2 regions of the Geobacillus sp. genome follow, and region 2 is predicted to be linked to the other one. Evidence: riboswitches for the same ligand, from Rfam matches in the RefSeq annotation. Region 2 holds a riboswitch; the other holds the start of a gene.
What was found. Region 2 has a riboswitch for thiamine pyrophosphate ahead of thiC (phosphomethylpyrimidine synthase ThiC). Riboswitches for the same ligand answer to the same signal wherever they lie in the genome.

Region 1 (3,417 bases), on a different contig from region 2:
TGCCGCATCCAGACGGGCCGAGGAGAAGCACTTTCTCCCCGGCAGCAACGGACAGCGACAAATCGCGGAACAATAAGTCGCTATGCCCTGGAAACTTCAGGCGCAGCTGTTCGATGACAATGGCTTGCTTCATCGGTCATTCCCCTTACCGGTTCAGCGCATCATAGTCCTCTTTGGAAACCGGCCGCCACATTTGCGTCACCCCGTTTTTCTCAAGCGCCTTGGCCAACGAAACGGCGAACACGCCGGAGATAAGAACGGCGCCGACAAAACGCGCCAGCAAAAAGAGCGCCATGTTCCACGGGGCGAGCGCCTCGATATATCCTTTGTAAAAGTCCATGATCAGCGAACCGACCGTCGCGCCGACGGCGCTGAGCGACACGACAAACACGTCAAACCGCCGATAGCGGAACGCCGCAAAGACAAGCTCGGCAAACAGCCCTTGTACAACCCCATAAATCAACACCTCAAGCCCCCACTGCGACCCCATCACCAACTCGCCCGATGAAGCCGCGATCTCGGCAAGCAGCGCCACCCCCGGTTTGTGGATTAGCAAATACGCAAGCGACGACGCGATAAACCACATGCCATAAATCAGTTGATCGGCATGAAACCCGAATACTTTCACCACTTCATACAACGGCCCCCACACTTTGTAAATGACGCCGAACACAACGGCAATGACAATCGTCGTTAAAATATCGGCCAGTTTCAACCCTTTCGATGTTGTTCCCATGAAAACTCCTCCTTTCGTGTTGTCGCCGTTTCACCGGCTCTTCATGAGTTCGGCCGATGGCCACCGCTCCAGTCGGTACGCCATCTCCCAAAACTGATACTCATAGTCACTGCTGATCAAAAAATGCTGTTCCATCCGGCGCCGATCTTCCTCAGTCACGGCAGCGGTAATGGCGTCAAGCCGGTCGATCTGCTCCTCAACAAGCGAGCGAAACCAATCGGAGCTGTATGTACTGATCCACTTTTCATAAATCGGATCGTTCGGCCGGCACGTTTTCAGCCGCTCACCGATTTCGTAATACAGCCAATAGCACGGCAAAATCGCGGCAATGACATCGCCCAAATGCCCTTCATACGCCGCCCGGTACATATGCGATGTATACGCGTAAGCCGTCGGCGCCGGCATGAACGCAGCCCGTTCCTCTTCGGTGATGCCAAGCAGTCCGGCAAACGTTTCATGAAGCGACAATTCCGCTTCGCATGTGCTTTGGGCATGGTGCGCCAGCCGGGCCGTCGTCGCCAAATCCGGCGATTTCGCCGCCCCGATCGCCTGCACACGGGCAAAATGGCGCAAATAGTACGCATCTTGCATGACATAATAGCGGAATTTTGCGCGATCCAACGTTCCTTCGCCAAGCTCTTTGACAAACGGGTGACGGAAACTCGCCTGCCAGATCGGATCAGCCGCCTGGCGCACGCGCCTTGCAAACGACATTCGTATTCCCCCTTTTTCCAAAATAAAAGCGCCGCCTTCTTTACCGATTCGCGTAAAGAAGGCGGCGCGAGCATACAGATTTTCCAATGCGGCCAAAGCCGGCCTGCAGCTCCTCCACTTCCCTACGCTGGCATTACCCAGATCAGGTGCTAAGGGTCTCAAAGTCACACTTTGATCTCAGCCTGTTTACAGGCCCCCCTAGTGGATGTCTGATTGTGATGAAATTTTCTTTACATTTATCATATCACGGCCGCATCGGTTGTCAACCTTTTTTTTCGGCTGTCATTGCGCCGCGCTCCGCAATTCGCTATGATAAAAGCGCAACGATTGATTACCGGATGGGAGTTGGAACTGATGGCGAAAGTGATCTTGAAGCGGCAACGAAAAAAACGGCTCGAACAAGGCCATCCGTGGATTTTTCAGAGCGAAGTCGACCGTATCGAGGGTGACATCACACCGGGAGATTTTGTCGATGTCTATAACCATCAAGGGTACTGGTTGGCGAAAGGCTACATCAATCCAGCCTCGCAAATCATCGTCCGGGTGTTGACGCAAAACCCGGATGACGAGCTCGATGAGCGGTTTTTCATTGAGCGCATCCGCCGCGCTTGGGCGTATCGCGAACGGATGCTCCCGGGCGTCCGTTCATGCCGCGCCGTCTACGGCGAGGCCGATTTTCTGCCGGGGCTCATCGTCGATAAATATGAGGACGTGCTTGTGGTGCAAATTTTGGCGCTCGGGATGGAAGTGCACAAAGAGTGGATTTTGCGCGGCTTGCTTGACGTGTTCGCTCCAAGGGCCATTTATTTGCGCAACGATGTGTCCGTGCGGGAGCTTGAGGGTCTCAAACAGGAAAAAGGGTTTTGGTACGGGGAAGCGGAGACGGAGATGGAAATCGAGGAGAACGGCGTGAAATACATTGTCGACATTGAAAACGGGCAAAAAACCGGCTTTTTCTTCGACCAGCGGCAAAACCGCGCCGCCCTCCGCCCGCTCATCGGCCCGGAGACGACGGTGCTTGATTGTTTCACCCATACCGGCTCATTTATGCTGAACGCCTGCCTGTACGGAGCGAAGCACGCCACCGCCGTCGACATTTCCGAGCATGCAATTGAGACGGCAAAACGAAATGCGGCCTTAAACGGATTCACAAATGTAGAATTTGTCGTCGCCAACGCATTCGATTACTTACGCGAAGCAGTGCGATCCGGCAAACAGTGGGATGTCGTCATCATCGACCCGCCGGCGTTCGCCAAATCGGCCCACGCGGTGCCAAAAGCGCTGCGCGGCTATAAAGACATCAATTTGAACGGGTTGAAACTCGTCAAAGACGGCGGCTTTTTCGTCACGTCGAGCTGTTCGTACCATGTTCGCCCGCACATGTTCCAAGAGATGATCGCCGATGCGGCGTTTGACGCCAAAAAAGTGCTCCGACAAGTGTACTGGAACGGCGCCGGCTATGACCACCCGAAACTGCTTGCCGCCAATGAAGGCGACTATTTAAAATTTGCCATCTACGAAGTGCACTCGCGGCGCTAAAGAAAAACGCTTAAGGACAAACCTTAAGCGTTTCTTTCTTGCCGCGGATGAAAAGGTTGTTCTTTGCGCAGCACGCTCAAGTAAACGAGCATCGAAACAAGCACCGAACCGGCGGCGGTTACATAAATGCTCGGATAGCCGAACCAGTGGCTGATTTGGCCAAACACCATCGCCCCGATGCCAACGCCTAAATCAAAAAAGGAGAAAAACGTTGCATTCGCCATTCCTTTCCGATGAACAGGGGCCCGCTCAACCGACCACGCCTGCAGCCCTGGCTGCACCATGCCAAAACCGAAGCCATACAATACTGCCGCCAAAAGCAGCGCCCATTCCCCCGGCAGCCAGGAGAGCAGCAGCATCGCAAGCAAAATGAGCCCCGCACCTGGGAGAAAGACAGCCCGATGCCCTTTCCGGTCATACAGCTGGCC
Region 2 (3,417 bases):
CAATGTTTTTGCGCTCGTTCGTTGGCGGACTCGTATACTTTATCACGTTCGGCATTGGTCTCATTATTAGTGCGATTATGGTCGCGGCGAGAGAAGACAAACGGTCGATTCACGATTTTATTGCCGGGACGTATGTGACAACGGAAAAACCGGCGGTGTAAAGCGGAAAACAACAGGTGGTGCCCCAATCGAACGGGGCGCCTTTTCTTATTTTCGTCACCGATTATAGGCGATCAAAAGCATGATGTTTTTGTGCGGGTCCTTGTTAGATCAGAAAACTTTGCAACCACCCCTATTCATGATTAGGACTAGGAAGGAAAATGGACGTTCATTCACGAATCTATTTATGTGGTAAAGAAATAAGAAAGGTGTTTGCATCATGGCAAAAGGAGGAGAGCGTTTTGTCATTAGCAAGTTATATCATCCGCACCATGTTCATCGTCATCCCTGGCACAGCGGCGATCGGCCTTGTGATATGCCTGGCCAATGGCATTCGCGGGGCGGCGTTTTGGTGGACGCTTGCTGCCATCATGCTATTCGGGGCGGTGGTCGGCTTGGTTTCATCGACGCTCAACTACCGGCGGTTTGTCGCGCCGATCGCTGTCATCAATGAACATGTAAGCAAAATGACAGAGGGGGACTTGAAGACGCGCATGCCGCTTGATCGCGTGCAGCAGCTGCGGCCGATCGCGGCTGCGTTCAACCGTATGGCCGATGCATGGCAGGAAGTGATGGGCAGCGTGCAGCATCATGCCGAAGAGGTGGCGCAAGTGTCCGGCCAGTTGGCCGCTGTCGCTGAGCAGACGACGAAAGCGACAGAGCAAATTGCGACAACGATGGAAACGCTTGCGGCAAGTGCGGAGGAGCAGGCTGATGCTGTCCGCACCACCGCCGCGTCCGTGCATGATATTTCCCAAACATTGAGCGACGTCGCTTTCCATACGAAAGAAGTGGCGCACCGGGCTGAGAAAACATCGGCGAAAGCAGAGGACGGCAAGCAGTCAATCGGACAAATGTCCGAGCAAATGCAGTTCATTTACGACCACGTTCAAGCGCTTGGCCAGGTCGTTCAAAGGCTCGGGGAGCGCTCGAATGAGATTGGACAAATTACGGAAGCGATCACCGGCATTGCGTCGCAGACGAATTTGTTGGCGCTCAATGCCGCGATCGAAGCGGCGCGCGCCGGCGAGCAAGGGAAAGGGTTTGCGGTTGTCGCGGATGAAGTGCGCAAGCTCGCAGAACAATCCGCGCGCTCCGCGCAACAAATTTCCGAGCTGATCGGCTACATTCAAGAAGAAACGAAGCGGGCGGTTTCGTCTGCCGAACAGGTGATCTCCGAAGTGGCGAAAGGATTGAACGTGGCGGCGGCATGCGGCCAATCATTTGCCCATATTCGCGAGGAGGTCGGCCAAGTGAGCAAACAAATTGGACAAGTATCGTCCGCCATCGAGCAAATGAAGGAGCATGCCCGCCAAGTGAACGACGCACTCCAACAGATGACCAATATTGTCGAACAGTCAGCGTCCGGTGCGGCCAACGTATCGGCAGCGACGCAGGAACAAATGGCTTCCGTCGAGGAAATCGCCTCTTCGTCGACATCGCTCGGTCAGATGGCGGAAGAGATGCGGGCAATGCTGAAGAAATTTTCTGTGTGAGTGAGGAAAAGGACGCTTTCTTCGAGAAAGAGGGGCTTTCAAACGACGTGTGGGAGTCAACGTTTGGAATAAAATGGTTTGCATCTTTGCCAATTGCCTGATAAAATAAAAAAAGTCAGTCATCATGGTTATACGCTCATCTGCTAGGGGAGTCCGGGAGCCGGGCTGAGAAAAGAACGCGATGAAGTTCTTTGACCCTTTGAACCTGATCTGGGTCATGCCAGCGTAGGGAAGCAGGCAGCGGGAACAGATGGACGCACAGGCTGTTCATTTGGCCTTTTTGCCTTGATCGGGTTCCGTTCGTTTTGCGGAACCCGTTTTTGCGTAAATATCCCCCGTTTTTGCCTCTCTTTTGCTGGTGCGGCTGCAGGTCTCAACCACCATTTCAAAGGAGGAAAGCCGCATGGAAAACATCCGCTCGTTCATGTCATTTCCAGCCAGCCGCAAGGTGTACATTGAAGGATCGCGCAAGGATGTGCGCGTGCCGATGAGAGAGATCGTGTTGTCGCCGACGAAAACGCCGCAAGGAACGGTGGAAAACGAGCCGGTGCGCGTCTATGACACAACCGGTCCATACACCGATCCTCATTTTGAGCCGGACGTCGAAAAAGGATTGCCGCCTCTTCGCCGCAACTGGATTGTTGAGCGCGGCGATGTCGAAGAAGTGAAGCCATCAGCGACCGCCGGCGTCCGCCCGCTGCCGTTCGTGCGCCGTCCATTGAGGGCAAAGCCCGGAAAAACCGTAACGCAAATGCATTATGCCAAACGGGGGATCATTACGCCAGAGATGGAGTTCGTCGCCATCCGTGAACGAATCGACCCCGAAATCGTTCGCCAGGAAGTAGCGGCCGGACGGGCGATCATTCCGGCGAACATTAATCACCCCGAGAATGAGCCGATGATCATCGGCCGTCGTTTCCATGTGAAAATTAATGCCAATATCGGCAACTCGGCTGTTTCTTCATCGATTGAAGACGAAGTGGAAAAATTGCTTTGGGCAGTGCGTTGGGGCGCCGATACGGTCATGGATTTATCGACCGGCAAACACATTCATGAAACGCGCGAGTACATCATCCGCAATTCGCCGGTCCCCGTGGGAACGGTGCCGATTTATCAGGCGCTCGAAAAGGTAGGAGGGGTGCCGGAGAAGTTAACGTGGGACGTGTATCGTGAGACGTTGATGGAGCAGGCGGAGCAAGGAGTCGACTACATGACGATCCACGCCGGTGTGCGGCTTCATTACATTCCGCTCACCGCCAACCGGACGACCGGCATCGTCTCGCGCGGCGGCTCGATCATCGCCCAATGGTGTTTGGCCCATCATGAAGAAAACTTTTTGTATACGCATTTTGAAGAAATCTGCGAGATTTTGAAACAATACGATGTCGCGATCTCCCTTGGCGACGGCTTGCGCCCCGGCTCCATCGCCGATGCGAACGATGAGGCGCAGTTTGCCGAACTGGAAACGCTTGGCGAGCTGACGAAAATCGCCTGGAAGCATGATGTGCAGGTGATGATCGAAGGGCCGGGCCACATTCCGATGCATAAAATTCGCGAAAATGTCGAGCGGGAACAGGACATTTGCCATGGAGCGCCGTTTTATACGTTAGGGTCGCTTGTCACCGACATCGCGCCGGGATACGATCACATCACGTCGGCGATTGGCGCCGCCATCATTGGCGCTTATGGAACGGCGATGCTTTGTTACGTAACGCCGAAAGAGCATTTAGGGCTGCCGAATAAAGAGGACGTACGCGCCGGG

Region 1: linked by a shared signal. The riboswitch ahead of tenA (thiaminase II) and the one ahead of thiC (phosphomethylpyrimidine synthase ThiC) in region 2 are both predicted to bind thiamine pyrophosphate.

The regions. Positions count from the first base shown of each region.
Region 1 is NZ_JAFWFM010000213.1:27,131-30,547, forward strand. Features, by position in the region: gene IKE44_RS12455 (ABC transporter ATP-binding protein) at 1-133, opposite strand, end outside; gene IKE44_RS12460 (ECF transporter S component) at 146-736, opposite strand; gene tenA (thiaminase II) at 767-1,450, opposite strand; TPP riboswitch at 1,553-1,660, opposite strand; gene IKE44_RS12470 (class I SAM-dependent rRNA methyltransferase) at 1,805-2,989, shown strand; gene IKE44_RS12475 (MFS transporter) at 3,013-3,417, opposite strand, start outside.
Region 2 is NZ_JAFWFM010000032.1:425-3,841, forward strand. Features, by position in the region: gene IKE44_RS01905 (RDD family protein) at 1-161, shown strand, start outside; gene IKE44_RS01910 (methyl-accepting chemotaxis protein) at 402-1,655, shown strand; TPP riboswitch at 1,791-1,904, shown strand; gene thiC (phosphomethylpyrimidine synthase ThiC) at 2,059-3,417, shown strand, end outside.